Regions from separate parts of the Streptomyces sp. NPDC002044 genome, predicted to be linked through region 3. Evidence: riboswitches for the same ligand, from Rfam matches in the RefSeq annotation. Region 3 holds a riboswitch; each other region holds the start of a gene.
What was found. A riboswitch is a leader RNA that binds a small molecule or an ion and turns the genes downstream of it on or off. The one in region 3 is predicted to bind cobalamin.
Positions count from the first base shown of each region.

Region 1 (10,096 bases), on a different contig from region 3:
CCGAACCTCACCCGTCGCCGCCCGTTCGTCAACCCGCCGCCCCCCGGTACCCCGGCACGGGCGTGCGCGCGGGGCGGGGAATCGGTATCCAGGGGGACATGGCCGTGATCGTCGCGTTGGGCGCGTTCCTGATGACCCTGGCGGGCGGATGGACGGCGCAACGCGTCACCGACCGCCGCCACCTCGTACTGGGCCTGGCCGGCGGGCTGATGCTCGGCGTCGTCGGGCTGGACCTGCTCCCGGAGGCCCTGCACGCGGCGGGCGACGAGGTGTTCGGCGTTCCGCTCGCCCTGCTGCTCTTCGTGGCCGGGTTCCTCGTCGCGCACGTCGTGGAACGCCTGCTGGCCGTACGCCGGGCCTCGCACGGCGCCGAGGACGGGGCCCGCGCCCCCGAGGTGGGGCTCACGGCGGCCTCCGCGATGGTCGGCCACAGCCTCGCCGACGGGGTCGCGCTGGGCGCGGCCTTCCAGGTCGGCGGGGGCATGGGCGTCGCCGTGGCGCTGGCCGTCATCACCCACGACTTCGCCGACGGGTTCAACACGTACACGCTCACCAGCCTGTACGGGAACGACCGCCGCAAGGCCGTGCTGATGCTCATCGCCGACGCTTTGGCCCCGGTCGTGGGCGCGGCGTCCACGCTGCTGTTCACCCTTCCGGAGGAACCGCTCGGCGCGTACCTCGGGTTCTTCGGCGGGGTCCTGCTGTACCTGGCCGCCGCCGAGATCCTGCCCGAGGCGCACCACGACCACCCCGCACTGTCCACGCTGATGTGCACGGTGGGCGGGGTGGCCGGGATCTGGCTGGTGGTCGGCCTCGCGGAGTGAGCTCACGGACGGTCCGCGGCCGCCCGCGCGAAGCGGCGGGCGACGGACGGCTCCGCCGCCCAGTGCGTGTGCAGGTAACTGGCGTGCACGCCCCGCTGTACGAAGCCCTCGACCCGGCGCTCCGGGTGCGTGAACCCCCACGCGGGGGAGGCCCCGGCACCCGGTTCGATCACCGTCCGGTGGAACTCGTGCCCGCGCAGCCGGGTCCCGGCCGGCGCGAGCGCGCTGTCGGACACCGCCACCGCCTCGCGGTAGCCCAGCGTGAGGCGCTCCGACATCCGCGCGTCGGCGTCGAGCACCCCGCACATCGGCTTTCCGTCGAGCGAGCGTCCCAGGTACAGCAGCCCGGCGCACTCGGCGGCCACCGGGCCGCCCGCCGCCGCGAAGGCCGCCACCGACCGGCGCAGCGCCTCGTTGGCGGACAGTTCGGGCGCGTACACCTCGGGGAAGCCGCCGCCGATCACCAGACCGCCGGTGTTCTCGGGCAGCGCCTCGTCCCGCAGCGGGTCGAAGACCACCACCTCGGCGCCCGCCGCGGTGAGCAGCTCCGCGTGCTCGGCGTACGAGAACGTGAACGCCGGTCCGCCCGCGACGGCGACGACCGGCCGCCCGCCGCGGAGCCGGGGGACGCCCTCCACCGGTCCGGCCGCGGTCGTCCCCGGGCTGCCCCCCGCACCCGCCAGGGCATCCGACGGCGACCAGGGCTCGCAGTGCAGCGGCGGGGCCGTCCGGGCCAGGGCCATCAGGGCGTCCAGGTCACAGCCCCGGCGCACCTGCTCCGCCAGCGCCGCCACCGACTCCAGGGCGTCCGCCCGCCGCTCGGCGACCGGGACCAGCCCCAGGTGCCGCGAGGGCGCGGCCACCTGCGGGGCCCGGCGCAGCACGCCGAGCACCGGCATCCCGGCCTCCTCCAGCGCCTCCCGCAGCATCACCTCGTGCCGGTCGGAGCCGACCTTGTTGAGGATCACGCCGCCCAGGCGCACCTGAGGGTCGAAGGAGGCGAAACCGTGCACCAGCGCCGCGACCGACCGCGACTGCGAGGAGGCGTCGACGACCAGGACCACCGGCGCCCGCAGCAGCTTCGCGACCTGCGCCGTCGACGCCAGCTCACCCCGCCCCGCGGCCCCGTCGTACAGCCCCATCACGCCTTCGACGACCGCGAGATCGCACCCGGCGGCCCCGTGCGCGAACAGCGCCGGCACCAGGTCCGGCCCGCACATGAACGCGTCCAGGTTGCGCCCCGGCCGGCCGGTGGCCAGCGCGTGGTAGCCGGGGTCGATGTAGTCGGGCCCGGCCTTGTGCGGGGACACGGCGAGGCCGCGCTCCGTGAAGGCCGCCATCAGGCCCGTGGTCACGGTGGTCTTGCCGCTCCCGGAGGACGGAGCGGCGACGACCAGCCGCGGTATGCCGGGCGACGTCACCACTCGATGCCCTTCTGGCCCTTCTGGCCGGCGTCCATCGGGTGCTTGACCTTGGTCATCTCGGTGACCAGGTCCGCGAACTCCACCAGCTTCTCCGGCGCGTTGCGCCCGGTGATGACCACGTGCTGGGTGCCGGGGCGGTCGCGCAGCACCTCGATGACCTCGTCGACGTCGATCCAGCCCCAGTGCATCGGGTACGCGAACTCGTCGAGGACGTACAGCTTGTGCGTCTCGGCGGCCAGGTCGCGCTTGACCTGCTCCCAGCCCTCCTTGGCCGCCTGCTCGTTGTCGAGCTGGGCGTCGCGCTGGACCCAGGACCAGCCCTCGCCCATCTTGTGCCAGACGACGGAACCGCCCTCGCCGGAGGCGCCGAGCACCTTGAGCGCGTTCTCCTCGCCGACCTTCCACTTCGCCGACTTGACGAACTGGAACACCCCGATCGGCCAGCCCTGGTTCCAGGCGCGCAGCGCCAGCCCGAAGGCCGCCGTCGACTTGCCCTTGCCGGGGCCGGTGTGGACGAAGACGAGCGGACGGTTGCGGCGCTGGCGCGTCGTGAGTCCGTCGTCCGGAACGACGGACGGCTGTCCCTGCGGCATTACGCGGCCCTCCTGTTGCTGCTCTGCGGTGTCGAAACGGTGGTCACGGCGGTACGTACGTCCTTCACGAGCCCGGCCAGCGAGTCCGCCCGCAGCCCCTCCAGGGTCACGGCGGGCGCTCCCAGATCGGCGGCCAGCACCCCCGCCAGCCCCAGCCGGACCGGGCCGGACTCGCAGTCCACGACCACCGAGGTCAGGCCCTCGGCCGCCAGCAGCCGGGCCGCACGGCCCGACAGCGCGCGGGGCGTGTCCCCCGGCAGCCCGCCGCCGAGCCCGCCCGCCGAAGTGGCCCGCCCGTCGGTGACCACGACCAGCAGCGGACGCCGCGAAGGGTCCCGCAGCCGCTCGATCCGCAGCACCTCACGGGCCTTCAGCAGCCCGGCGGCCAGCGGGGTGCGGCCTCCCGTCGGCAGCTGCTCCAGGCGCGCGGCGGCCGAGTCGACCGAGGAGGTCGGCGGCAGCGCCAGCTCGGCGCCGGAACCCCGGAAGGTGATCAGGCCGACCTTGTCGCGGCGCTGGTAGGCGTCCAGCAGCAGCGACAGCACAGCGCCCTTGACCGCGCTCATCCGCTGCCGGGCCGCCATGGAACCGGAGGCGTCGACGAGGAAGAGGACGAGATTGCCCTCGCGGCCCTCCCGCGTCGCCTGCCGCAGATCGTCCTTGCGGATCACCAGGCCGTGCCCGCTGCGCCCGCGCGCCTTCTGGTGCGGGGCCGCCGCGTGCAGGGTGGCCGCCAGGTGCAGCTTCGTCAGCTGGCCGCGGGGCCGCTGGGCCCCGGTGGTCCGGCCGTGGGCGGTACGGGCGCGCGAACGCCGCCCGGCCGCGCCCTCGCCGAGGCCCGGCACGCTCAGCACCTTGGTGCGGAACGGCTCGGCGGCGCGTACGGCCGCCTGCTCGGGCGCGGCCTGGGCCGCCCCGGACGGCTCCGGTCCCTCGGGGGAGTCCTCCTCCCCGGGGGCCTCCTGGGGCCCTGCGTCGTCCGGGCCCCGCTGTCGCTCGGGCGCCTCGGGGCCGCCGTCCCGCGGCGGGAGGCCGCCGCCCCCGCCATGGCCGGGGCCGCCGTCGTCCGGGCCCCCGTCGTCCGGGCCCCCGTCCCGCGGGGAGCCGTCGTCCGGACCCTCGGGCTCCGGCTCGGGCTCCGGCTCGTCGTCGGGGAAGCCGTCCAGGATGCGGTCCAGCTTGTCCTCGTCCAGGCCCGGCGCGTCGAAGGGGTTGCGGCGCCGCCGGTGGGGGAGGGCCAGCAGGGCGGCCTGCCGGACGTCCTCCTTGCGCACCTCGGTCCGGCCCGCCCAGGCGGCCAGCGCGGTCGCGGTCCGCGCCATCACGATGTCGGCGCGCATCCCGTCCACCTCGAACCCGGCGCACACCGCCGCGATCCGGAGCAGGGAGCCGTCCCCGAGCACCACCTTCGGCAGCAGCGACCGCGCCGCCACCACACGGGCCCGGACCTCGTGTTCGTCCCCGGCCCAGCGGTCCGCGAAGTTCGCGGGATCGTCCTCGTACGCGAGCCGGCGGCGCACCACCTCGACGCGCTGGGCGGGCTCGCGGGACGCGGCGACCTCCACCGTCAGGCCGAAGCGGTCCAGGAGCTGCGGGCGCAGCTCGCCCTCCTCCGGGTTCATGGTCCCGACCAGCAGGAAGCGGGCCGCGTGCCGCACGGAGACGCCCTCGCGCTCGACGTACGAGGCGCCCATCGCGGCCGCGTCCAGCAGCAGGTCGATCAGGTGGTCGTGGAGGAGATTGACCTCGTCGACGTAGAGAATGCCGCGGTGGGCATCGGCCAGCAGGCCCGGCTCGAAGGTCTTCACGCCCTCGGCGAGGGCCCGTTCGATGTCGAGGGCGCCGACGAGCCGGTCCTCGGAGGCGCCGACCGGCAGCTCCACCATCCGCGCGGGCCGGGCCCCGCCGGGCCCCGCCTCGTGGGGGCCGTCCGGGCAGGCCGGGTCCGGCGCGACGGGCGCGCACGAGAACCGGCACCCGGGCACCACGTCGACCTGCGGCAGCAGCGCGGAGAGCGCGCGCACGGCGGTGGACTTGGCGGTACCTTTCTCGCCGCGCACGAGCACGCCGCCGACCGCCGGGCTCACGGCGTTGAGCAGGAGCGCCAGCCGCAGGTCGTTCTGGCCGACCACTGCGGTGAACGGATAGGGCGTGCTCATCGGTTGCTCACTCCTTCTAGGGATATGTGCGGCACAGGGAGGGTGAGGGCGCGGCCCGCCGCCGCGCCCGGGGCGCCGCCGCCGCGGCCCGTCACGGCGCGCCCGGCGGCAGGAACGGCAGTCCCGCCGGGGCGCCTTCCTCGATCAGCCGCAGCAGCGCGCCGGTGTCGGCGTGTTCCTCGATCAGGTCGCCCAGCAGGTCGAGCTGTTCCTCGCGCAGCACCCCGAACGAGGTGTCCGGGGCCGGGACGAAGCGCCGCCCGGCGGCCGCCGCGACCTCGCGCAGGAACGCCCGGCGGAAGCCGTCCGACTCCAGCGAGCCGTGCCAGTGGGTCCCCCACACGGACCCGACCCGGCACCCGTCCAGGAACGGCTCCCCGCCCAGCACCTCGGCCACGCCGTGGTGGATCTCGTACCCCTCGACCGGCTCGCCGAGCGCGGTGCCCACCGGCCGGGCGAGGGTCTTCTCCCGCTCGAAGCGGACGCGTACGGGCAGCAGGCCCAGGCCGTCGACCGCCCCGGCCCGCGATTCGACCTCGTCCTCGATGTGTTCGCCCAGCACCTGGAACCCGCCGCAGATCCCCAGCACCGGCCGGCCGTCGGCGGCCCGCCGGGCCAGCGCGTCGGCGAGGCCGCGCTCGCGCAGCCAGGCCAGCGCCTTCACCGTGCCGCGCGTACCGGGTACGACGACCAGGTCCGCGTCGGCCAGCTCCTCGGCCCGGTCCACGAACCGCACCACGACCCCCGGCTCGGCGGCGAGCGCGTCCACGTCCGTGAAGTTCGACATCAGCGGCACCGCGCACACCGCGACCCGCAGCACGTCCTCACCGACCGGCGGCGCCACCACCGATTCCCGGACCGTGCCGCGCAGGGACACCCGCAGGCCGTCCTCCTCGTCGATGCCGAGGCCGTGCCGGAAGGGCAGTACTCCGTACGTCCCGCGGCCGGTCAGACCGCGCAGCATCTCCATGCCGGGCTCCAGCAGCGACACGTCACCCCGGAACTTGTTCACCAGGTACCCCGCGATCAGCGACTGGTCCTCCGGGGACAGCAACGCCGTGGTCCCGAAGAAGGACGCGAAGACCCCGCCCCGGTCGATGTCCCCCACCACGACCACCGGGAACCGCGCGGCCCGGGCGATCCCCATGTTGACGATGTCGGTCCGGCGCAGGTTGATCTCGGCCGGACTCCCCGCGCCCTCGCAGATCACGGCGTCGTACGTGCCCCGCAACTGCTCCAGGCAGTCCGTGACGACGCCGAGCAGCTGCTCCCGCCGCCCGCCCCGCGGCTCCGCCCCGGGGGCGGAGCCCCCGGCCGTGCCGAAGAACCCGCGGGCGTTCATCTCGCCCACCGGCCTGCCCAGCAGCACCACCTGGCTGCTCTGGTCACTGCCCGGCTTGAGCAGCACCGGGTTCATCAGCGCGGTCGGCTCCACCCGGGCGGCCTGCGCCTGCATCGCCTGGGCGCGGCCGATCTCGGCGCCCTCGCGGGTCACGAAGGAGTTCAGCGACATGTTCTGCGCCTTGAAGGGCGCCACCTTCACGCCGGTGCGGGCCAGCCAGCGGCAAATGCCCGCCGTGACCACGCTCTTGCCCGCGTCGGACGTCGTACCGGCGACCAGCAGTCCGCCGCCGCGCTTCGCGCCGCTCACGGGCGACCTTTCCTCGTACGGGAGAGGGGGGAGAGAGGGGACAGGGGAGAGACAGGCGAGACGGGCGAGGTGCGGAAGGCGCGCGCGGCCAGCGTCCGTGCTGCCACGCAGGCCCCCAGCGCCAGCCAGGTCACGTTCCGCGACAGCCGGACCGCCCGCTCGATGTCGGCGACCTCGACGGGCCGTCCGGCCGCGCCGTTGAGCACGGCCCGGTGCTCGACGCGGCCGCCGTACGCCAGGGTGCCGCCCAGGCGCACGCCGAGCGCCCCCGCGAAGGAGGACTCGACGGGGCCGGCGTTCGGGCTGGGGTGCCGGGAGGCGTCCGCGCGCCAGGCCCGCAGGGCCCCCCGCCGGTCGGGGCCGGCCAGGACGGCGGCGAGCGCGGTCAGCCGGGCGCCCGGCCAGCCCGCCACGTCGTCGAGCCGGGCGGAGGCCCAGCCGTAGCGCAGGTGACGGGGGGACCTGTGGCCGACCATCGCGTCCAGGGTGTTCACGGCGCGGAAGGCCAGCAGCCCGGGGACCCCGGCGACGGCGCCCCACACCAGGGCCCCGACGACCGCGTCGGAGGTGTTCTCGGCGACGGACTCCACGACGGCCCGGGCCATCTGCTGCTCGTCCAGGGCCTGCGGATCGCGTCCGCACAGATGCGGCAGCCGCTCCCGGGCCGCCTCGGCGTCCCCGGCGGCCAGCGAACCGCCGATGGCCCGGGCCTCGCGGCCCAGCGAGGTGCCGCCGACGACGGCCCAGGTGGCGGCGGCGGTCAGGGCGATCCGGGCGGCCGCGGGCCGGGAGCGCACGGCGCGGGCGCCGAGCAGGCCGACGGCGGTCGCGCCCCCGGCGCAGACCAGGGTGTGCTGGGCGCCCCGGGCGCGGTCGTCGCGCCACAGGGCGCGCTCGACGGCGGCGGCGGCCCGTCCGAAGGCGGCCACGGGGTGCCCGCGACGCGGATCCCCGAGGATCCGGTCGCCGATCAGGCCCGCCGCGGCGCCGTACGCGAAGACGCGGTCGGCACGCATGGTGGAAGACATGTCCTCACTCAGGGTCCGCGCCCTGGTTCGACGTGACCGGCGGCGAGAGTTCCTGGCTCCCGGGGCGCACTCGGTGGAGTGCCCCCGGTGACAGTGGCGGGACCGCGCCGGATTCGCACCGGCTTCCTCTCCATGCCGCCGTAATGGCTCGGGCAGTCCACCACGCACCGAGAAGGCCCGTCAACTCGCCGTTGACCTGCGGCGGGGCCGCGGCCGGGGACCCGACGGCGCGCGGCGGACGGCGCGGGGCGTACGGCCGACGCGCGGCGCACGGCCGGTCATGCGAAAGCTCCCCCCGGAGAAACCCGGAGGGAGCCCGCGCGCACCGTGCCCGACGGATCAGGCGACGATCAGGTAGATCCCGTACGCCACGGCCGCCGTGACGAGCGCGAAGCAGGCGTACGCCCCGCTGCGGGCCAGGGTGGCGCTGCCGCCCTGTTCGGTGGCGGCCTCGTGCTTGGACAGGCCCACGAGGCCCAGGGTGAACAGGGCCACGAGGGCGACGGTGGCGGAGAGGCTGACCCCGAAGACGGAGCCGAGTGCTTCCCAGTCGATCTTCATACTGCCGTTCCTCTGCAGATCTCGGTCAGACCGCGGCGGCCGGAGCCGCCGGGGTCGTCGTCGCGGCCGGGATGGTGGCCCGGAGGTCGTCGTCCGCCATGGCCGCGGCCGCGGCGGTGGTCGGCGGGACGGTGACGGCGGCCATGGCCGTGGTCACGACGCCCTGCTCCGGCTCCGCGGCGCCGGCCGGCTCCACCTCGTTGACGTTGTTGTGGTCGACGACCTGGCGGCGCGAGATGACCCAGATGGCGAAGCAGGAGGCGACCAGGAAGACCGTGACGGCGGCGATGCCGATGTCACCGGTCCGCATGACCAGCTCCGCACCGGCGGCGACCAGGGCGGCGGCCGGCAGGGTCAGGCCCCAGGCGATGAACATGCGGGTGGCGGTGGACCAGCGGACCACGCCGCCCTTGCGCCCCAGACCGGAACCCATGACGGCGCCGGAGCACGCGTGGGTGGTGGAGAGGGAGAAGCCGAGGGACGAGGAGGCCAGGATGACGCTCGCCGCGGAGGTCTGGGCGGCGAAGCCCTGCTGCGGCTGGAGGTCGGTCAGGCCCTTGCCCATGGTGCGGATGATGCGCCAGCCGCCCAGGTAGGTGCCCATCGCGATGGCGAGGCCGGCGGACACGATGACCCAGACCGGCGGATTGGCGCCGGCGGGCAGCGCGTTGCCGGCGACGAGCGCCAGCGTGATGATGCCCATCGTCTTCTGCGCGTCGTTGGTTCCGTGCGCGAGGGAGACGAGGCCCGCCGAGGCGATCTGACCGGCGCGGTACCCCTTCGCGGAGGTCTTCTCGCCGACCTTGTGGCCGAGCTTGTAGGTGACCTTCGCCGCCAGCAGCGCGGCCAGGCCGGCCACCAGCGGAGCGGCGATGGCGGGGATGAGCACCTTGGTGAGGACGACGCTGCCGTTGACCGCGCCCATGCCCGCCGAAGCGACCGCGGCGCCGATCAGGCCGCCCATCAGGGCGTGCGAGGAACTCGAGGGCAGGCCGACCAGCCAGGTGACGAGGTTCCAGAGGATGGCTCCGACCAGGGCGGCGAAGATCACCTCTGGCTGGATGCCTTCTTCGTTGACCAGGCCCTTGGAGATCGTCTTGGCGACCTCCACGGACATGAACGCGCCGACGAGGTTGAGTACGGCGGACATGGCCACCGCCGTCTTGGGCTTGAGGGCGCCGGTCGAGATGGTGGTGGCCATCGCGTTGGCCGTGTCGTGAAAACCGTTCGTGAAGTCGAACACGAGAGCGGTGATGATCACGATCCCGAGGAGAAGCGTTATGTGCTCCATTTACCCAGGCTTCTGTTTGACGTCAGTGGCTCGGCGACCGTAGGCAACCTGGATGAACGGAAGATGAACTGACCCGGGCGGAGCGGTGTACTGGTGCGCCACCCGATCGGGCTCTTCATCCCGATTCAGCGCCAGATACATCGATTAATGCACGTCAAAGCCGGGTGAATGCGCGCCTCCGCCAACCCGGCCGCCTGCCGGACGGCCCGCCCCGTCACCTGAAAGAGAGCCAGGTCACTCCGCCCCGGGCTCCGCGAGCGGAATGCCGCGCCCCTCGCGGAGCGAGCGCCTCCGGTGGCCCGCCGGAGTCCGCGCGCCGACACTGGAGCCGTGCGTACCGCCACTGCGACGGCAGCTGCCGTCACCACCACGCTCCTGGGCGCCGGAGCGGCCGCGGTCGCGGCCGGCCGCTACGCCGCCGACGCCGCCCTGCGGCCCGAACCGGGACGCCCCCTGCCCGGCGGCCCCCGGCTCAGCGTCCACTCCACCGCCCCCGGGCGGGTCGAGCTGACCCGGTCCCTCGGCTCCCTGCGCCCCGGCACGTACGGCCTGGACGCCCCCGGCG
Region 1 covers NZ_JBEOXU010000056.1:6,383-16,478, forward strand. Annotated here, with positions in the region: gene ABT106_RS16195 (ZIP family metal transporter) at 99-824, shown strand; gene ABT106_RS16200 (cobyrinic acid a,c-diamide synthase CobB) at 827-2,248, opposite strand; gene cobO (cob(I)yrinic acid a,c-diamide adenosyltransferase) at 2,242-2,841, opposite strand; gene ABT106_RS16210 (putative cobaltochelatase) at 2,841-5,000, opposite strand; gene ABT106_RS16215 (cobyric acid synthase) at 5,092-6,651, opposite strand; gene ABT106_RS16220 (cobalamin biosynthesis protein) at 6,648-7,667, opposite strand; cobalamin riboswitch at 7,705-7,855, opposite strand; gene ABT106_RS16225 (hypothetical protein) at 8,019-8,240, opposite strand; gene ABT106_RS16230 (inorganic phosphate transporter) at 8,266-9,531, opposite strand; gene ABT106_RS16235 (alpha/beta hydrolase family protein) at 9,862-10,096, shown strand, end outside.
Region 1: it holds a riboswitch for cobalamin, as region 3 does, so the genes downstream of both, ABT106_RS16220 (cobalamin biosynthesis protein) here and metE (5-methyltetrahydropteroyltriglutamate--homocysteine S-methyltransferase) in region 3, are expected to answer to the same signal.

Region 2 (10,096 bases), on a different contig from region 3:
CTTCTTGTCGTAGATGACGACGCGGTTGGCGGCGTACCACGGGGCGGAGTAGAGCTTGCCGTCGACCTCGGCGGAGGAGAGCATGCTCTTCTGCCAGGCGTCGGCGCCGAGCTTGGCCTTGTCGCCGGAGAGGTCGGCGAGCCCGCCGGTGACCGCGTAACCGGCGGTCTGGGTGTTGCCGAGCTCAAGGACGTCGGGCGGGGTGTTCTCGGAGAGGGCGGTGGTGATCTTCTCCTGGATGCCGGTCCACTTCTGCTCTTCGACCTTGACCGTGACACCGGGGTGCTTGGCCGAGAACTCCTTGTTGACCTCGTCGATCCAGGTCTTCGGCGCCGAGCCGTCCATCACCCATACGGTGATTTCCTTGGGGCCGGCCGCGTCGGTCTTACCCTTGTCGTCGCCGCCGTTGCCGCATGCCGCGACTCCGACCATCATGCCCGCGACACTGACCGCCGCGATGAGCTTGCGCTTCACGCCACCCTCCTCAGGGATGCTGCCTGCAACTTCCCTCGCCCACCGCGGTGACGTACCAAGTACTCCCGTGGGGCCGGGATCTGATCCATATTGGTTTAGACCAGTAGCTGGAGCTTGGCCTAGACCTTTAGGGGTGTCAAGGGTCTAATGAGCGGGTGCTCGGTCCGTTATCGGACCGACACCTGGGCAGAGAGAAGGCCCGTCCCCCCACACGTGTCACGATGTGACCGCACATATCGGAGGAGCCGGTGACGGCAGCGAAACTGGAGTCGGGAAGGCGGGCGGCGATGGCCACCGAAGGGGCGCTCACGGAGCCGGAGGGCGGGGCTGCGACCCGCACGGCACGTGTACCCAAGTACTACCGACTCAAGCGGCACTTGCTCGACATGACCGAAACCCTGCCGCCCGGCACACCGGTACCGCCGGAGCGCACGCTCGCGGCCGAATTCGACACCTCCCGGACGACCGTCCGGCAGGCCCTGCAGGAGCTCGTGGTGGAGGGCCGCCTGGAGCGCATCCAGGGCAAGGGCACCTTCGTCGCGAAGCCCAAGGTCTCCCAGCCGCTCCAACTCTCCTCCTACACCGAGGACATGCGGGCCCAGGGGCTGGAACCGACCTCCCAGCTCCTCGACATCGGATACGTGACGGCCGACGACACCCTCGCCGGACTCCTCAAGATCACCACCGGCGGACGGGTGCTGCGCATCGAGCGGCTGCGCCTGGCCAGCGGCGAGCCGATGGCCATCGAGACCACCCACCTCTCGGCCAAGCGCTTCCCCGCACTGCGCCGTTCCCTCGTCAAATACACCTCCCTCTACACCGCGCTCGCGGAGGTGTACGACGTCCGGCTCGCCGAGGCGGAGGAGACCATCGAGACCTCGCTCGCGACCCCGCGCGAGGCCGGCCTGCTCGGCACGGACGTCGGGCTGCCGATGCTCATGCTGTCCCGGCACTCGCTGGACGCGGACGGCGAACCGGTGGAGTGGGTGCGCTCGGTCTACCGCGGCGACCGCTACAAGTTCGTGGCCCGCCTCCAGCGGCCGGCGCTCTGACGGCCGGGCGGCCCGCGCACCCGGCGGACCGACCGCCCCGCCACCCACTCGGCTGACCACCCGTCCGACCGTCCGGCCCCGCATCCGTACGTACCGATATACGGACGGGGTCTTACGTTCACCGGGCAATCCCCCGTAGATTCCCTGCGCTTACGCAGAAGATCGACGAGGGGACGAAGGTCATGCCCAAATCGGATGCAACGGGAACAGAACGGGACACGGCGAGTCCGGGCACCACGCAGGGCTCGCCCTCTCCCACGTCCATCGCCGTGTGGGTGCTCGTCGGACTCGTCGGCGCCATCGGCTGGGGCGTACTGGCGCTCTCCCGCGGCGAGGAGATCTCGGCCGCCTGGCTGCTCGCCGCCGCCCTGGGCTCGTACGCCATCGGCTACCGCTTCTACGCCCGCTTCATCGCGCACCGCGTACTGAAGGTGGACAAGACCCGGGCCACCCCCGCGGAACGCCTTGACAACGGTGTCGACTTCCACCCGACCGACCGCCGTGTGCTCTTCGGCCACCACTTCGCCGCCGTGGCCGGCGCCGGCCCGCTCGTCGGACCCGTGCTCGCCGCCCAGATGGGCTACCTGCCCGGCACGATCTGGATCGTCGCGGGCGTCATCTTCGCGGGCGCCGTCCAGGACATGGTGACGCTCTTCTTCTCCACCCGCCGCGACGGGCGTTCGCTGGGCCAGATGGCCCGGGACGAGATCGGCCCCGTCGGCGGGGCCGCCGCGCTGATCGCCGTGTTCGCCATCATGATCATCCTGCTGGCCGTGCTGGCGCTGGTCATCGTCAACGCCCTCGCCCACTCGCCGTGGGGCGTCTTCTCCATCGGCATGACCATCCCGATCGCCCTCTTCATGGGCTTCTACCTCCGCGTGCTGCGGCCGGGCCGGGTCACCGAGGTCTCCCTCATAGGGGTCGCGCTGCTGCTGCTCGCGATCGTCGCGGGCGGCTGGGTCGCCGAGTCCTCCCTCGCCGGGACCTTCACCCTGGAGAAGGAGACGCTCGTCGTCTGGATGGTCGCGTACGGTTTCGTCGCCTCGGTCCTGCCGGTGTGGATGCTGCTCGCGCCCCGCGACTACCTCTCCACCTTCATGAAGGTCGGCACGATCGCGCTGCTCGCACTGGGCGTGGTCATCTCGATGCCCACCCTGAAGATGCCCGCGGTCACCGAGTTCGCCGCCCGCGGCGACGGCCCGGTCTTCGCCGGCTCGATGTTCCCGTTCGTGTTCATCACCATCGCGTGCGGGGCCCTGTCCGGATTCCACTCGCTGGTCGCCTCCGGCACCACCCCGAAGATGATCCAGAAGGAGACCCAGGTACGGGTCATCGGCTACGGCGCCATGCTGACCGAGTCCTTCGTCGCCATCATGGCGATGATCGCGGCCTGCATCATCGAGCCCGGCCTGTTCTTCGCCGTGAACTCGCCCCCCGGCGTCATCGGCACCACCGTCGAGACCGCCTCGCAGGCGGTGACGAACTTCGGCTTCGCCATCAGCCCGGAAGCCCTCGCGCAGGCCGCGAAGGACGTCGAGGAGACCAGTCTGCTCTCCCGTACGGGTGGAGCGCCGACCTTCGCACTCGGGATGTCGGAGATCTTCTCGGCCGTCATCGGCGGCGCCGGCATGAAGGCCTTCTGGTACCACTTCGCCATCATGTTCGAGGCACTGTTCATCCTGACCACCGTCGACGCGGGCACCCGCGTCGGCCGGTTCATGCTGCAGGACACCCTCGGCAACGTCCACAAGTCCTTCAAGGACGTCAGCTGGAAGCCCGGCGTGTGGTTCGCCAGCGCCATCGTCGTCGGCGGCTGGGGTTACTTCCTGTGGGTCGGCGTCAAGGACCCGCTGGGCGGCATCAACCAGCTCTTCCCGCTGTTCGGCATCGCGAACCAGCTGCTCGCGGCGGTCGCCCTGGCCGTCTGCACCACCCTCCTCGTCAAGTCCGGCCGGCTCAAGTGGGCCTGGGTGACGGGCGTGCCGCTGGCGTGGGACGTGGCCGTCACGCTCACCGCGAGCTACCAGAAGATCTTCTCGGAGGACGTGAAGGTCGGCTTCTTCGCGCAGCGCGACAAGTACCAGGCCGGCATCGACGCCGACAAGGTCCTGCCGCCCGCGAAGACCATGGGCGAGATGGAGACCGTGGTCACCAACGCCACGGTGGACGGCGTGCTGTGCGTGCTCTTCGCCGTCCTGATCATCGTCGTGCTGCTGGACGCCGCCCGGACCTGCTTCAAGGCGATCGCCGACCCGGCGTCCGTGAAGCTCTCCGAGGTCCCGTGGACCGAGTCGAAGATCGTCGCCCCGGCCGGGCTCGTCCCGACCGCCGAGGAGCGCGCCGAGCTCACGGCCGCGGGCCTGGACTCGGGCGGCGGCCGGGCGAAGGAGCCGGTCGCGTGAGCCGGGCGGCGCCCGGCCGCGCCGGTACGGGCCGCAGCGGTGCCGGGCGGCTGCGCCGGGCGCTGGCCCGGGCGCGGTACTTCGTACGGGAGTTCTCCGGCGAGGCCGCCTACGACCGGTACGTCGCCCACGCCCGCTCCCACGACCCCGACGCCGCGGTCCCGACCCGCCGGGCCTTCGAACGGGCCCGCACCGACGCCCGGGAGGCGGACCCCCGCGACGGCTTCCGCTGCTGCTGACCCGCTCGCCCCGAGGGCGCCCCGCCCCGAAGGCCCCGCCGCTCCTCGCGGCGGGGCCTTCGGCTTCCGGCGCCGCGACGGGGGGCCGGCCCGCCCGCCCGGCCCGCCCGCCCGGCACTCCGCCGCCCCGTACGCGTCCTGCACACTCGACCGCATGGACATGGTGATCAGGGCGGCGCTGCCCGCCGAATACGCGGAGCTGGGCGAGATCACGGCGCGGGCCTACCTCGCCGACGGGCATCTGGACGAGAGCGAGAACGAGCACTACCTGAACGTCCTGCGCGACGTGGCCGGCCGGGCCGCCCTGGCCGAGGTGCTCGTCGCCGAACGCGGCGGCCGCGTCCTCGGTGGAGTGACCTTCGCCGCGCCCGGGAGCCCGCTCGCCGACATCGCCGGCCCGGACGAGGCCGAGTTCCGGATGCTCGCCGTGGCCCGCGACGGCCGCGGGCAGGGCGCCGGCGAGGCGCTCGTACGGGCCTGCCTGGACCGGGCGCGGGCGATCGAGGGGGTTTCCGCGATGGTCCTCTCCACCCAGCGGAGCATGGCCGGGGCCCACCGGATCTACTCCCGGCTCGGTTTCGAACGCACTCCGGAACGGGACTGGGCGCCGATCGAGGGCCTCACCCTGCTGACGTACCGGCTGAAGCTGTAGCCGCGCCGACACAACATGTGGGGGCTTCCGCAGAGAGGCGCCCCCACATGTATGCTCAGGGCTGCTGTCGCCGCAGGGGAATCCGGTGCGAATCCGGAACTGTCCCGCAACGGTATGAAGTGCACCGATTGGTGTACCCGCAAGTCCGAGGACCTGCCGACAGCGCGCCCGGCTCGACCGAACCGGGCGCCGATACGTCCGGGCCTCGCGGTTGGGCCGGTGGACGCCATGCGGTGCGCGAGCTGCCTGCCCTGTCCGGGCCGACGCGTGCGCTGTCCCGCATGCGCCCCTCGCACCCCGCCCCGCCGATGACCGGGCCGAGCGAGGGAGAGCAACCCCCGTGACCATCGCGCCTTCCGCACCGCGCGCCGAGTCCGTTCCGTCCACGGCTCTTCATGGATCTGGCGAAGGTCCCGGGGCCGCACTCCTGCGTACCCTCACCGAACTGACGGCCGACCTCCCCGACACCGACCCCGGCCGGGTCGCCGCCGCCGCGCTGCGCGGCCGCAGCTCCATCGCCGACGAGGCCGAACTGCGCGGGCTGGCCACCGAGGCCGCCGCCGGGCTCATCTCCGAGGACCCGGCGTACTCCCGCCTCGCCGCCCGCCTGCTGACGCTGGCCGTGGCCGGGGAGGCCGCCGGCCAGGGTGCCACCTCCTTCTCCGCGTCCGTCGCCGTCGGCCACCGCGAGGGCCTGATCGCCGACCGCACCGCCGCGTTCGTCAAGGCCCACGCGGCCCGCCTGGACGCGCTGGTCGAGCACACCCTCGCCGAGGGCGCCGACGACCGCTTCGGCTTCTTCGGCCTGCGCACCCTGCACAGCCGCTACCTGCTGCGCCACCCGATCACCCGCCAGGTCGTGGAGACCCCGCAGTTCTTCATGCTGCGCGTGGCCTGCGGTCTCGCCGAGACCGGACCTGACAGCGAGACCGGCAGTGTCCAGGCCGTCGAGGAAGTGGCCTCGCTGTACCGGCTGATGAGCCGCCTCGACTACCTGCCGTCCTCCCCCACGCTCTTCAACTCCGGCACCCGGCACCCGCAGATGTCCTCCTGCTACCTGCTGGACTCCCCGCTGGACGAGCTCGACTCGATCTACGACCGCTACCACCAGGTCGCCCGCCTCTCCAAGCACGCCGGCGGCATCGGCCTCTCGTACTCCCGCATCCGCGCCCGCGGTTCGCTGATCCGCGGCACCAACGGCCACTCCAACGGCATCGTCCCGTTCCTGAAGACCCTCGACGCCTCCGTCGCCGCCGTGAACCAGGGCGGCCGCCGCAAGGGCGCCGCCGCCGTCTACCTGGAGACCTGGCACGCGGACATCGAGGAGTTCCTGGAGCTCCGCGACAACACCGGCGAGGACCAGCGCCGCACGCACAACCTGAACCTCGCCCACTGGGTGCCGGACGAGTTCATGCGCCGCGTGAACGCCGACGCCGACTGGTCGCTGTTCTCCCCGGCCGAGGTCCCCGAGCTGGTGGACCTGTGGGGCGACGACTTCGACGCCGCGTACCGCGCGGCCGAGGCCGCGGGCCTGGCCCGCAAGACCATTCCCGCCCGCGAGCTGTACGGCCGGATGATGCGCACCCTCGCGCAGACCGGCCAGGGCTGGATGACCTTCAAGGACGCCTCCAACCGCACGGCCAACCAGACCGCCGAGCCGGGCACCGTCGTCCACTCCTCCAACCTCTGCACCGAGATCATCGAGGTCACCAACGACGGCGAGACCGCCGTCTGCAACCTCGGTTCGGTCAACCTGGGCGCCTTCGTCCTGGCGGGCGCCGGCGACGGAAGCGGGCGGATCGACTGGGAGCGCCTGGACGAGACCGTCCGTACCGCGGTGACCTTCCTGGACCGCGTGGTGGACATCAACTTCTACCCGACCGAGCAGGCGGGCCGCTCCAACGCCCGCTGGCGCCCGGTGGGTCTGGGCGCCATGGGCCTCCAGGACGTCTTCTTCCGGCTGAAGCTGCCCTTCGACTCCCCCGAGGCGCGGGCGCTGTCCACGAAGCTCTCCGAGCGGATCATGCTCGCCGCGTACGAGGCGTCCTGCGACCTCGCCGAGAAGAACGGCCCGCTCCCCGCCTGGGAGCAGACCCGCACCGCCCGCGGCGTGCTGCACCCCGACCACTACGAGGTCGAGCGGAACTGGCCGGAGCGCTGGGACGCGCTGCGCGCCCGGATCGCGCAGACCGGCATGCGCAACTCGCTGCTCCTCGCCATCGCCCCGACGGCGACGATCGCCTCGATCGCGGGCGTGTACGAGTGCATCGAGCCGCAGGTCTCCAACCTCTTCAAGCGCGAGACGCTGAGCGGTGAGTTCCTCCAGGTCAACGCCTACCTGGTGGCCGAGCTGAAGCGGCTCGGCGTGTGGGACGCACAGACCCGCGAGGCGCTGCGCGAGGCCAGCGGCTCCGTCCAGGGCTTCGGCTGGATCCCGGCCGAGGTGCGCGAGCTGTACCGCACGGCGTGGGAGATCCCGCAGCGCGGCCTGATCGACATGGCGGCGGCCCGTACCCCGTACCTCGACCAGTCGCAGTCGCTGAACCTGTTCCTGGAGACGCCCACCATCGGCAAGCTCAGCTCGATGTACGCGTACGCCTGGAAGCAGGGTCTGAAGACGACGTACTACCTGCGCTCGCGCCCGGCGACGAAGATCGCCCGCGCGGCGTCCGGTTCGGCCGTCCCGGCAACCGCCGCAGTCCCGGCACCCGCCACTGCGCTTCCGCAGGCCGTCGACGCCGACGCGCTGGCCTGCTCCCTTGAGAACCCCGAGTCCTGCGAGGCCTGCCAGTAATGAGCTCGAACGACACCAAGAACCTGCTGGACCCGGGCTTCGAGCTGACGCTCCGCCCGATGCGCTACCCGGACTTCTACGAGCGCTACCGCGACGCGATCAAGAACACGTGGACGGTGGAGGAGGTCGACCTCCACTCGGACGTCGCCGACCTGGCGAAGCTGACGCCCTCCGAGCAGCACATGATCGGCCGGCTGGTCGCGTTCTTCGCGACGGGCGACTCGATCGTCTCGAACAACCTCGTCCTGACGCTGTACAAGCACATCAACTCCCCGGAGGCGCGCCTGTACCTGTCGCGCCAGCTGTTCGAGGAGGCCGTGCACGTCCAGTTCTACCTGACGCTGCTCGACACCTATCTGCCCAACCCGGACGACCGCGCGGCCGCGTTCGACGCGGTCGAGGAGATCCCCTCGATCCGCGAGAAGGCGCAGTTCTGCTTCAGGTGGATGGACTCGGTCGAGAAGATCGACCGGCTGGAGACGGCCGCCGACCGGCGCCGCTTCCTGCTGAACCTGATCTGCTTCGCCGCGTGCATCGAGGGACTGTTCTTCTACGGCGCCTTCGCGTACGTGTACTGGTTCCGCTCGCGCGGCCTGCTGCACGGCCTGGCCACCGGCACGAACTGGGTCTTCCGCGATGAAACCATGCACATGAACTTCGCCTTCGAGGTCGTGGACACGGTCCGCAAGGAGGAGCCGGAGCTCTTCGATGACGCTCTTCAGCAGCAGGTCACCGACATGCTGCGGGAAGCCGTGGAGGCGGAGCTGCAGTTCGGCCGCGATCTGTGCGGCGACGGCCTGCCGGGCATGAACACCGAATCGATGCGCGAGTACCTGGAGTGCGTCGCGGACCAGCGCCTGGTCCGCCTCGGCTTCCCGCCGGTGTACGGCTCGCAGAACCCGTTCTCCTTCATGGAGCTCCAGGGCGTGCAGGAGCTGACGAACTTCTTCGAGCGCCGCCCGTCGGCCTACCAGGTCGCGGTCGAGGGCACGGTCGACCTGGACGAGGACTTCTAGTCCGCGTCAGCGGTCCGGCCCGGCCGGTGTGAACGCGTCCCCGCTCCCGGGAGATCCGGGGGCGGGGACGCACTGCTGTGGGCACGGCGCCGGACCGGGATCAACGGCCGGGCGCGTGCCGCACGGCGAGGCGGGGCGCCGCCGGGCGGGGCTCCGTACGCGGGCGCGCGTCCCGGACGGTCCCCGGATGCCGCGGGCGTCCCCGGGGCGCGGTGCGGAGTTGGCGGTCGGTGCGGTGGTCGCCGAGGGCTCCGTAGAGGGCCGGGCCGGCGAGGAACGCCGCGAGGGCGAGGACGGTGAGGTAGTCGAGGAACGTGTTCATGACTCCACTCTCGCGATCGCGGCGTACATCGGACAGTGGCAGGACTGTCATGGAAGTACGAATTACTGCCACACTGGAGCCATGCTGAACAATGTGGCCGTGGCCGTGGTGAACGGGGTCGCCCCGTTCGAGATGGGCATCTTCTGCGAGGTCTTCGGGATCGACCGCAGTGCGATGGGCCTGCCGACGTACGACTTCGCCGTCTGCGCGATGGAGGACAACCCCCTCTCCGTCGGCGACGGCCATTACAGCCTCACCCTCCCCCACGGGCCCGACCGGCTGGAGGAGGCGGACCTGATCTGCCTCCCCGCCGACCGCGACGCGCCCACCCGCGACTACCCGCGGCCGATGCTGGACGCCCTGCACCGGGCCGTCGGCCGCGGGGCGCGCGTCCTGAGCGTGTGCAGCGGCGCCTTCATCCTGGGCGCGGCCGGCCTGCTCGACGACCGGCGCTGCACCACGCACTGGATGCACGCCCCAGCCCTCGCCCGCCGCTACCCGCGGGCGCGGGTCGACCCCGACGTGCTGTACGTGGACGAGGGCCCGGTGATCACCTCGGCGGGCACGGCCTCCGGAATCGACGCGTGCCTGCACGTCGTACGGCAGGAGCAGGGCGCAGAGGTCGCCAACACCATCGCGCGCCGGATGGTCGTCCCGCCGCACCGGGACGGCGGCCAGGCCCAGTACATCCAGCGGCCGCTTCCCCGGACCCCCTGCGACACGGTCGGCGAGGTGATCGCGTGGATGGCGCGCCACCTGGCGGACGAGATCACCGTCGAGCAGCTCGCGGAGCGTGCCCACCTGTCCCCGCGCACGTTCGCCCGGCGCTTCCTCCAGGAGACCGGCAGCACCCCGTACCAATGGGTGCTGCGCCAGCGGGTGCTGCTCGCGCAGGAGCTGCTGGAGTCCACCGACGAGACGGTCGACGCGATCGCGGGCCGCTGCGGCTTCGGCAACGCGGCCGCGCTGCGCCACCACTTCCTGCGGGCCCTGGGCACGACCCCGAACTCGTTCCGCCGGGCCTTCCGGGGGCCCCGGGCGGTGGCCTGACCGGCCCGCCGCAGGCATGGACCCCGCTTCCCGCAGGCATGGATCCCGCGTCCGGTACGCGTGGACGCCGATCGGTTGACCGATATGCGACTGGC
Region 2 covers NZ_JBEOXU010000082.1:16,155-26,250, reverse strand. Annotated here, with positions in the region: gene ABT106_RS20535 (extracellular solute-binding protein) at 1-474, opposite strand, end outside; gene ABT106_RS20530 (GntR family transcriptional regulator) at 762-1,526, shown strand; gene ABT106_RS20525 (carbon starvation CstA family protein) at 1,709-3,928, shown strand; gene ABT106_RS20520 (CstA-like transporter-associated (seleno)protein) at 3,979-4,167, shown strand; gene ABT106_RS20515 (GNAT family N-acetyltransferase) at 4,322-4,819, shown strand; cobalamin riboswitch at 4,861-4,994, shown strand; gene ABT106_RS20510 (ribonucleoside-diphosphate reductase subunit alpha) at 5,160-7,613, shown strand; gene ABT106_RS20505 (ribonucleotide-diphosphate reductase subunit beta) at 7,613-8,629, shown strand; gene ABT106_RS20500 (hypothetical protein) at 8,730-8,951, opposite strand; gene ABT106_RS20495 (helix-turn-helix domain-containing protein) at 9,033-10,001, shown strand.
Region 2: it holds a riboswitch for cobalamin, as region 3 does, so the genes downstream of both, ABT106_RS20510 (ribonucleoside-diphosphate reductase subunit alpha) here and metE (5-methyltetrahydropteroyltriglutamate--homocysteine S-methyltransferase) in region 3, are expected to answer to the same signal.

Region 3 (10,096 bases):
GAGCGTCCCGTCGATGTCGCACATCACCGCGGACGGCAGCGCCGGATCGGGGACGTACTCCGTCACGGGCGGCCCGGCCGCGCCGGATCCGCCGTTCATCCACTGCGCCGTCAGCCGCCAGCCGCCCTTGCGGGCCTTCTGGTGCTTCTCGGCCAGGATCCGGATGATCTCCTCGCCGACCGGGCGTTCGCGGGCGGCGTCCCGGCGCAGGCACTCCTCCAGCGGGACGTCGGTGAAGTCGTGCACGACGAAGGTCGCGAGGCCCCCGACGGCCGCTTGGAGCCGCTTGGGGATGTGCTTGGTCAGATGGGTGTTGTCGACGACCACGTCGAAACCGCCGTCGACGGCCGCGCGGAGCGCAGCGTCCTGGACGGCCAGCACGGTCTGTTCGTGGGCGAAGCCGCGGCTCCGCCCGGGGTCGGGCAGGTCGAGCATGCTCCGCAGGTCGTCGAGGTTGACGCGGCGCATGCGCCCGCCCGCCTCGGCCTGCAGGGCGCGCGCGGCGGTCGTCTTGCCGGAGGCGGGCAGGCCCGTCATGACGTGCACGACGGGCAGCGGGGTCTCCTCGGCCACGGGCTCGGGTGTCTCCTGGGACACGGTTCAGTTCTCCTCGTCGTTCGTGAAGGGGTCGGCGGCCTCGGGCCGGACGAAGCGCCAGACGACGAGGTCGGTGGACTTTCCGTCGAGGCGCAGGAACATCGCCGCGCGGATCCCGCCGTCGGGCAGTGCCTTGGCGGCGCGGGCGAAGGCGCCCCGGTCGGCGGCCAGGTGCGCGAGCCCCGCGTACGCCTCCTCGACCGCGCGCTCGCGGAGCGCGGCCTCGTCCTCGAGGCGGGTGACGACCGCGCGGACCCAGGTGTCGAACTCGTCGGGCACCTGCTCCAGCAGCGCGTCGAGCGGCTTCCCGCCGGCCGTCTCGATGTCCTCGATCCGGCAGTTCAGGCCCTGGGCGAGCTGCCTGGCGGGCAGTCCGGCGAACCGCTGGACGCCGTGGGACCGCCAGATGTCCCGCTCGGTGACACCGGTGAGCACCTTGTGCAGGCGTACGTACTCCGAGAGCTTGGCCTTGGCGCGCACGCCGGAGGCGAAGCGCAGCACGAAGCCCTCGGCCTGGGTGCCGGTCGCGGCGGCGCCGCCGGGCAGGGTGTTGGAGTCGGCGAGCGCGATCAGCTCGGCGAGGGGCATCGCGGGCCACACCGTGACGACGGACCCGATCCCCGCCCAGCGGGGCGCGGCCTCCGCGAGCGGGACCTCGGCGCCGTCCGTGGTGAAGGCGGCGAGGAGCACGAGGTCGCGCCGGTCGCCGTAGTCGACGACGATGCGGTTCTGCGGGTAGAGAACCTCCGCGAGGTAGGTCGTGCCCGGCACGAGGGCCGTGGTGTCCCTGGCGTCGAGGTGGCGCTGCGCCCAGGTGGCCTGGGTGCTGGTGAAGGAACCCTTGGAGGCGGCCCGCCAGCGGCCCGCGTAGTGGAAGAGCACCGCGAGGCTGCCGTCGACCTTGTCGTAGACCTCGAACGGCTCGTCGGGCAGGGCGGGCGCGTACGGCTGCCCCGACTCGTGCTCGCCGACGTTGAAGAACTTCGGCAGCGGCAGCGCGACGACCGCACCGGTGGTGTCGTCGGCGACGAGTCCCCGGCAGCGGGTGGTGACCTGGTTCCAGACGCGCTCGTACTGGGCCGTCCGCGTGTACGTGTAGAGGGACAGCGGCAGTTCGGGGTGTGCCTTGCGCGTCACGTATCCGGCGTCGATCGAGGCGGCCAGTTCCTGGGCGGGCATCAGGTCGTGCAGAGTCAGGCGGTCCTGGCTCATGGGGTTCCTCCCGGATTGAGATGGCTCATTCTCACGTGCGGGAGGATCTGCCGGTACTCGATTATGACGGGTCGGAGCCCGCTCCCAGCCGGTTGATGTCCCGGGGGCGCAGGATGCGTCCGGGCACACCGGCGCCGGACGGTGCGGCGACGGCGATCATGGCACGGCCGAGGTCCTCGGTGGTGGTGACGAGGTCCGGCGCGATCCGCCGCAGCAGGGGGAAGAGCGGCGCGGTCACGGCGTAGAGGGTGCGGTAGAGGCGGGTCTTGGAGGCAACGCCGTGCATGGGCCGCACGATCCCGGGCCGGAACATGTAGGCCCGGAAGGGCAGTTCCAGCAGGGCGTTCTCGGTGCGCCCCTTGACGCGGGCCCACATGGAGCGGCCGCGCTCGGTGCTGTCTGTGCCCTCGCCGGAGACGTAGACGAAGGTCAGGGCGGGGTTGGCCGCGGCCAGGGGACGGGCCACCGCGAGCGTCAGGTCGTACGTCACGCGCCGGTACGCCTCCTCCCTCATGCCGACGGAGGAAACGCCGAGGCAGAAGAAGCAGGCGTCGTACGCGGTCGGGTCCAGGTCCGGCGCGGACAGGTCGGACGGGTCGTCCTGGACGCGCTCGCGGAGCTTGGGATGGGTGACGCCGAGCGGGGTGCGGCCGAACACGAGGACGCTCTCGACGGAGTCGTCGCGGAGGCATTCGCGCAGGACGCCCCGGCCGATCATGCCGGTCGCGCCGAAGAGGATGACGTTCACGGCAGCAGCGTAGTGCCGTGGCCGGAGAGGTCCACCGGGTCGCGGCGCCCGGCACGGCACCTCGCCGCGTTGGCGGACCACGCACGTACGTCCGGTGCGAGTCGTGATCCTCCGCCTCGCGACGCACGGCACGGCACGGCACGGCACCGCACCGGAGACGACGACGAGCGGGACGCCGAGGGCCGTGCCGGAGCTGGTTCGCGTCGAGGTCGTGTTCATGCGGCTCCCCTGCCGCGGAGGTGTCAGTTCGAGATGCAGATCTCGTTGCCCTGCGGGTCGGCGATCGTCGTCCAGACGCTGGGACCCTGGTGACCCTCGTGGAGGAAGGTGGCGCCCTTGGCGAGGAGCCGCTCGACGACGCTCTTGTGGTCCTCGTCCGGCCCGGTGCGGACGTCCAGGTGGACGCGGTTCTTGACCGTCTTCGGCTCGGGGACCGCCTGGAACAGGACGCGGGGCGCGCGCTCCAGGCCCTCCGGGTGACGGATGGCGGCGCCCGCCTTCCAGACGAGCACGCCGTTGTGGGTCGTCGTGTCCTCGTCGGTCGCGTGGCCCGCGGCGATCAGGCCCCGGATGAACGCCTCGTCGCTCGGCTCGACTTCCCATCCGAGCGCGTCGGCCCACCAGTCGGCGAGGGCGTGCGGGGCGGCGGAGTCGATGGTCACCTGGAACGTGTATGCCATGCCGGGACCCTACTGAGCGGGAGCCGTGACCGCCACAGGAGACGGCGGGCGGGGCGGATGGGGCCGGTGGGGTCTCGCGGCGGAGGCGACGGCGGGTCGCGCGGGATGCGGCGGCCGGGGCCAGCACCATGCAGCGGGGCACGGTGCGTCAGCGCAGGGCGGTCCAGGACACGGCAGGGCAGCGCGGGGCCGGGCAGCGCACGGCAGGGCACAGACGGACACGGGAGGACTTCATGACGTCAGGCACCCGTCGCGGGATCCTGCGGCCCCTGGCCGCCCTGCTCTTCCCGCCCGGTCCACAGGAGCACGGCGGCCCGCACGGGGTGCTGCCGCCGCTGCTCGTCGTGCTCACCTTCGTGAGCGGGGTGGTGGACGCGGTGAGCTACCTCGGGCTCGACCACGCCTTCGTCGCGAACATGACCGGGAACGTGGTCTTCCTCGGCTTCGCGCTCGCCGGGGACCGCACGCTCTCGGCCCCGGCCACCCTCCTGGCACTCGGCGCCTTCGTCGTCGGCGCCGGGGCGGCCGGGCGGCTGCTCCCCGGCGGGACGGCGGAGCGGGCGTTCGGGCCGCTGGTGGCGGTGCAGGCCCTGCTGGTGGCGGCCGCCCTCGCGATGACGGCGGGCTGCGCCGGTCAGCTGGCGGTCGTCGCGCTGCTGGCCCTGGGCATGGGGCTGCAGAACGCGGTCGTGCACCGGCTCGGCGTCCCCGATCTGACCACCACCGTCGTCACGCGGACCCTGACCGGCCTCGCCGCCGATCCGTGGGGGGCGGCTTCCGTACGCCGGCTGGTGTCGGTCGGGGCGCTCGTCTGCGGGGCGCTGTCCGGGGGCCTGCTGATGCTGCGGCACGGGTCGCGGTGGGCGCTGCTGGCGGCGGTCGCCCTGCTGGTCTGGGTGGCGGTCCTGGGGTGGTGGAGGCGTACGGAACTCAGCCCGGCCGCCCCGCCCGGCGGGAGGTGACCATGGCGGTGAGGGTCAGCAGCCAGGCGCCCACGGCGATCCAGAGCAGCACCTCGCCCAGCGGGCGCAGCCAGCCGACCCCCACCGGGCCGGCGGCGGAGAGGCAGGCGGTGGCGGTCATGCCGAGCGGGAACACCGTCGCCCAGCGGCGGACGTCGTACCGCGTCCGGGGGTGGCGCAGCTCCGCGACGAGGAGGACGGCGTACCAGGCGAGGGACAGGGCGAGGGTCACGAGCGTGACGGCGCGCAGGACCTCGTGCGCGGGCCCCGTCCACACGGGTGATTCCGTGAGCTTGGAGCCCGCCAGGGCGGAGATGGACAGCGCGCCGCCCGCCACCCAGTGGTCACCGGCTCCGCCGGCCACCTCGCGGAGGTCGAAGCGGCCCAGGGCCCGGGCGTAGAGCAGCAGTCCGAGGCAGAAGGCGGCGAGCGCCGCCCGGTCCAGCCAGGTACGGGACAGGGCGGCGGCGAGAACCGCCGCCAGGACGGCGAGCCCCTGGGTGGCCACGCAGACCATGAAGGCGACGCCGGGCATCCGGCGCCGCCAGTGGCGTACGACGTGGACCATCAGCCAGGGCCACAGCGCGGCGGCGACCACGAGCAGTGCGGCCGCGGCGCCCTGCCGGCCGAGCCCGGAGATCCGGGTGCCGATCACGGTGGTGGCGACGACAGCGGCCAGGCCCGCCGGGGTGTCCGCCTCGGCCCGGAAGCGGCCGCGGTCGCCGATCAGCCGGGTGGCGAAGTCGATGCCGAGCACCAGCCACAGCGCCACGGCGACGGCCAGTGCGGCCAGGGACAGCACCTCGCGCCCGACCAGCTCCAGGCCGACGGAGAGGATGCCGGCCGCCATGACGGCGGCTCCCGCCGCGGGCGGGAGCCCGGCCCACCAGCCGCGCTCGGGGAGAGGGCTCACCCCTCCAGCGGACACCACGGGTCGGTGCCCCGCCAGCGGGGACGCAGCCGGGCGGGGACCGGGTGCCCCGTGCCCCGCCCGGGGCGTACGGGCCCCACCCGTGCTCCGGGTCGTTGCCCGGTGTGAGCCCGCCGTTCGGGAGCCGCAGCGCGCGCTGGGTGCAGTCCAGGGCGCGGCGGCGGGAGGCGGAGACAGGTGACCGCGCGACGGGGGGAGCCTTCCTGACGGTGAGCCACCGCCCCGACGCCGCCTTCGCGTCCGCCGCGTTCGCCGCGTTCGCCCACACCGGGCACGACGCGGAGGCGTACCGGATCCCCTCCTTCCGGTGATGCGGGGTCCGCCTCACCGGGCTGGCGCAGCGCACGGGCCCCGGGCAGTGGCCGGGCGGGTGGGGCCGCTGAGTAGGGTGAGGCGCATGGAGTCCTACACGATCGGCCAGGCGGCGCGGCTGCTGGGCGTCAGCGTCGACACCGCCAGGCGGTGGGCGGACGCCGGGCGTTTCCCCACCCGGCGCGAGGCCAACCGCCGCATCGTCGATGGCCCGGACCTGGCGGCGTTCTGCGTGGAGGCCGCCCGGGAGGGCGCCGAGGACGAGGACCCGTCCCGCATCTCCGCCCGCAACGCCTTCCCCGGCATCGTGACCGGGATCCGGCTCGGTGACGTGTCGGCCCAGGTCGAGGTGCAGGCGGGCCCGCACCGGGTGGTGTCGCTGCTGACCCGGGAGGCGGTCGAGGAGCTGGGGCTCGAAGTCGGCGTGCGGGCCACGGCACGCGTGAAGTCCACCAGCGTGCACGTCGACCGCGGCTGAGCGGCCGGGGGTGGACTGGGGGACGGTCCTCGGCGGCCTGGCCGCCGGGCTGCTGATCGCCGTCGTGACGGCGCCGGTCGGGGTGTCGGGTGCGGTGTTCCTGCTGCCCGTACAGCTGAGCGTGTTCGCCGTGCCCAGCCCGGCGGTGACCCCGACGAACCTGCTGTACAACGTCGTCGCCGGGCCGGGGGCGCTCCTGCGGTACCGGCGCACCGGCGCCCTGCGGGGGCCCCTGGTGCGGCAGTTGGTGCTGGGCACGCTGCCGGGTGTCGTACTCGGCGCGGTCATCCGGGTGTTCGCCGTGCCCGGGCCCGGCGTGTTCCGCGTACTGGTGGCCGTGCTCCTGCTGCCGCTGGGGCTGTGGCTCGTCGTGCGGACCCTCCGGCCGGACCGGCGCCCGGCCGGTTCCGCCTCCGTGCCGCGCCCGCGGACGGTCACCGCGCTGGCCCTGGCCGTGGGGGTGGTCGGCGGGATCTACGGCATCGGCGGCGGTTCGCTGCTCGGCCCGGTCCTCGTGGGCCGCGGCATGCCGGTCGCGCGCGTCGCCCCGGCGGCGCTGGCCGCCACCTTCGCCACGTCCGTCGTGGGAGCGGCGACGTACGCGCTGCTGTCGTTCTCCGGCTCGGACGACATCGCGCCGCACTGGCTGCTCGGCCTGTCCTGCGGCGCGGGCGGCCTCGTCGGCGGCTACCTCGGCGCCCGGCTCGCTCCGCGCCTCCCCGACCGGGCGCTCCGGCTCCTGCTCGGCACGCTGGCGGCGTCGGTCGGCGCCCTGTACGCGGCGGGGACGCTGGGCTGAGAGACCTCGTTTCGGGTCATGCCGGGCCCGGTCGGCGCGAGCCCGCGACACGTGCACACCGCGGAGCGATTCGCCCGTTTTGCTCCGAATTGCACCGAGGTCGATCCGGACGCATGGTGAGCTTGCGTGACCAATCTCCCCAGAAAGGAACGACCTCATCATGAGCAAGGCGAAGGCGAAGGCCAAGCAGGTCAAGGGCAAGCTCAAGGAGACCGCGGGCAGCGCCACGGACGACAGGAAGATGCAGGCGGAAGGCAGCGCCGAGCGGATGAGCGGCAAGGCCGAGGAGATGGCCACGAAGGCCGGCGACAAGATGAAGAAGGCCAGGGGCACCCACTGACGCTCCGGCCCACGCAGTGAAGCGGCGCCCGGTCACCCGTACGGGCGCCGCACCCGACTCTCCACCCGTGCTGACACGTACGCCCCCTCGGTGCTTCCCGGTCGACCCACCGGGCACGCGCGAGGGGCCACCCCCTGCCGAAGGGACCGTCGTGATCTTCACCGTGCTCCTCGTGCCGCCCCTCCTCCTCTGCGTCATGCTCGCCCTCGGCCGCTACGAGGAGCACATGCTCGATCCCGACCGGCTGCGGCCGGCGACGCCGCGACGGCATCTGGCCCCCGTCCCCGAGGCGGAGACGCAGGAGCCCCCCGCGCCGCCCGCGGCCCCGGTCGTCCCCGGCAGCCAGGCCGCCTGAGCGGCGGCCCCGACGCGCGGAGCCCCTTCGGGCGGGCGCCGGCGCCAGGCGGCGGATCGGGCGTACGGCCAGGAGCGCGAGGGCGCAGCCGAGCCCGATCGCGGCCCCGGCCGCCAGGAGCCGGTGGACGCCCCAGAAGGCCCAGCCGAGCCCGCTCAGCCCGCACCCGGGCATCAGCAGCGGCAGCTCGGGAACCATCGCGGCCGCGAGCGGCATCAGCGGGAACAGGAGCATCGCGAGTCCGCCCGCGAACAGCGGGCGGGCGGGGCGCAGGCGCATCGTGATCAGGCCGCCGAGGACACAGCCGGCTCCGAAGGCGCTCTCCGCGTAACCGAACGCCGCCGTGCCGTGCGCCTCGATGACGGACGCCGCGCCGAGCGCGTACCCGACCCCGCTCACGCCGTAGCCGAGCGACAGCCCCACGTACGGCCGGGGCCGAGGGGGCCCGGCGGGTCTCCGGGCAGAGGGTGCGCCGGTGACCGCACGGACGCGGTGGGGGTACGGCGAGTGGTGTCGTCGCGCGCCCGCCGGCGCCCCAGTTCACCGTCCGCCATCCGGACCGTTGTATTCATCCTCGAGTCCCACGGCCTAGTGTGGCTCCCGCAGCTGGTTCGCCCCCGTCAGCCGGACGGGTCGCGTCGTAAGAGGGAACCCGGTGGGAATCCGGGACTGCCCCGCAGCGGTGAGCGGGAACGACCGCCGTCATACGCACTGGACCCGGGACGGGTCTGGGAAGCGACGGCCAGTAGGTGCCCGCCGGGAGACCGGCAGGCGTGCCCGCGAGTCCGAAGACCTGCCCGTTGCCCGTGCGCGATCGACCGCGCGCGGTTTCCCGGTGACCTCGTGGGCGGGTCGGCGTGCTTCAGGCGGATCCTCCCGTCGCGTACCAGCCGTACGCGACCCCGGGGCCCCGCCCGTTCCGGCACCCTTCGCGCCCTCCGCCCTCACCGGGCCCATGGAGACACGCTCGCGAAGGAGAGTTCCGTGACCACCGAGTCCGCAGCCGCGGCAGTACAGGCCACCGTGTACGGCTACCCCCGTCAGGGCCGGAACCGCGAACTGAAGAAGGCCATCGAGGGCTACTGGAAGGGCCGCGTCAGCGCCGAAGCCCTCCGGGACACCGCCCGCGACCTGCGCGGCGCCAACTGGCGGCAACTGGCCGAGGCGGGCATCCACGAGGTTCCGACCGGGGACTTCTCGTACTACGACCACGTCCTGGACACCACGGTCATGGTCGGCGCGGTCCCCGCCCGGCACCGGGAGGCCGTGGCCGCCGACCCGCTCGACGGCTACTTCGCGATGGCGCGCGGCACGCAGGACGTGGCCCCGCTGGAGATGACCAAGTGGTTCGACACGAACTACCACTACCTCGTCCCCGAACTGGGCCCCGACACCGCCTTCACGGCCGACTCCGCCAAGCAGGTCGCCGAACTGACCGAGGCCCTCTCCCACGGCCACACCGCACGGCCCGTACTGGTCGGCCCGGTCACCTACCTGCTCCTGGCCAAGCCCGCCCCCGGGGTCGCCGACGACTTCGAGCCGCTGACCCTGCTGGACCGGCTGCTGCCCGTGTACGCGCGGGTCCTCGCCGACCTGCGCGCCGCGGGCGCCGCGTGGGTCCAGCTCGACGAACCGGCCCTGGTCCAGGACCGCACCCCGGCCGAACTGAACGCCGCCACCCGCGCCTACCGCGAGCTGGGCGCCCTGACGGAGCGTCCCAAGCTGCTCGTGGCCTCGTACTTCGACCGGCTGGGCGAGGCCCTTCCGGTCCTGGCGAAGGCTCCCGTGGAGGGACTCGCCCTCGACTTCACCGACCGGGCCGCGGCGAACCTCGCCGACCTCGCCGCGGTCGGCGGCCTCCCGGGCAAGCGTCTGGTCGCGGGCGTCGTCAACGGCCGCAACATCTGGATCAACGACTACCAGAAGTCGCTGACCACCCTCGGCACCCTCCTGGGCCTGGCCGACCGGGTCGACGTCGCCGCGTCCAGCTCCCTCTTGCACGTCCCGCTGGACGCCGACGTGGAGCGCGACATCGACCCGCAGATCCGGCGCTGGCTGGCCTTCGCCCGCCAGAAGACGGCAGAGATCACCACCCTCGCCCGCGGGCTGGCCCAGGGGACCGGCGCGATCGGCGCCGAACTGGCCGCGAACCGGGCCGACCTGGCCTCCCGCGCCGCCTCCCCCATCACCCACGACCCGGCGGTGCGGGCCCGTACCGGGGCGATCACCGAGTCGGACGGCCGCCGCTCCCGGCCCTACCCCGAGCGCGCCGCCGCCCAGCGGGCCCACCTGGGGCTCCCGCTGCTGCCCACCACCACCATCGGGTCCTTCCCGCAGACCGACGAGCTGCGCGTCGCCCGGGCCGACCTGCGCGCCGGACGCATCGACACCGCCGGGTACGAGGAGCGCATCAAGGACGAGATCCGCGAGGTCCTCTCCTTCCAGGAGAAGACCGGCATCGACGTCCTGGTACACGGCGAGCCCGAACGCAACGACATGGTGCAGTACTTCGCCGAGCAGCTGACCGGTTACCTGGCGACGCAGCACGGCTGGGTCCAGTCCTACGGCACCCGGTACGTGCGGCCGCCGGTCCTGGCCGGGGACATCTCCCGCCCCGACCCGATGACGGTGCGCTGGACGACGTACGCGCAGGCGCAGACCTCCCGGCCGGTCAAGGGCATG
Region 3 covers NZ_JBEOXU010000132.1:3,519-13,614, forward strand. Annotated here, with positions in the region: gene ABT106_RS25445 (phosphatase domain-containing protein) at 1-597, opposite strand, end outside; gene ABT106_RS25450 (RNA ligase) at 601-1,809, opposite strand; gene ABT106_RS25455 (Rossmann-fold NAD(P)-binding domain-containing protein) at 1,871-2,557, opposite strand; gene ABT106_RS25460 (VOC family protein) at 2,800-3,237, opposite strand; gene ABT106_RS25465 (YoaK family protein) at 3,471-4,199, shown strand; gene ABT106_RS25470 (tellurite resistance/C4-dicarboxylate transporter family protein) at 4,168-5,112, opposite strand; gene ABT106_RS25475 (TOBE domain-containing protein) at 5,528-5,920, shown strand; gene ABT106_RS25480 (sulfite exporter TauE/SafE family protein) at 5,931-6,719, shown strand; gene ABT106_RS25485 (CsbD family protein) at 6,880-7,059, shown strand; gene ABT106_RS25490 (hypothetical protein) at 7,211-7,414, shown strand; cobalamin riboswitch at 8,005-8,229, shown strand; gene metE (5-methyltetrahydropteroyltriglutamate--homocysteine S-methyltransferase) at 8,399-10,096, shown strand, end outside.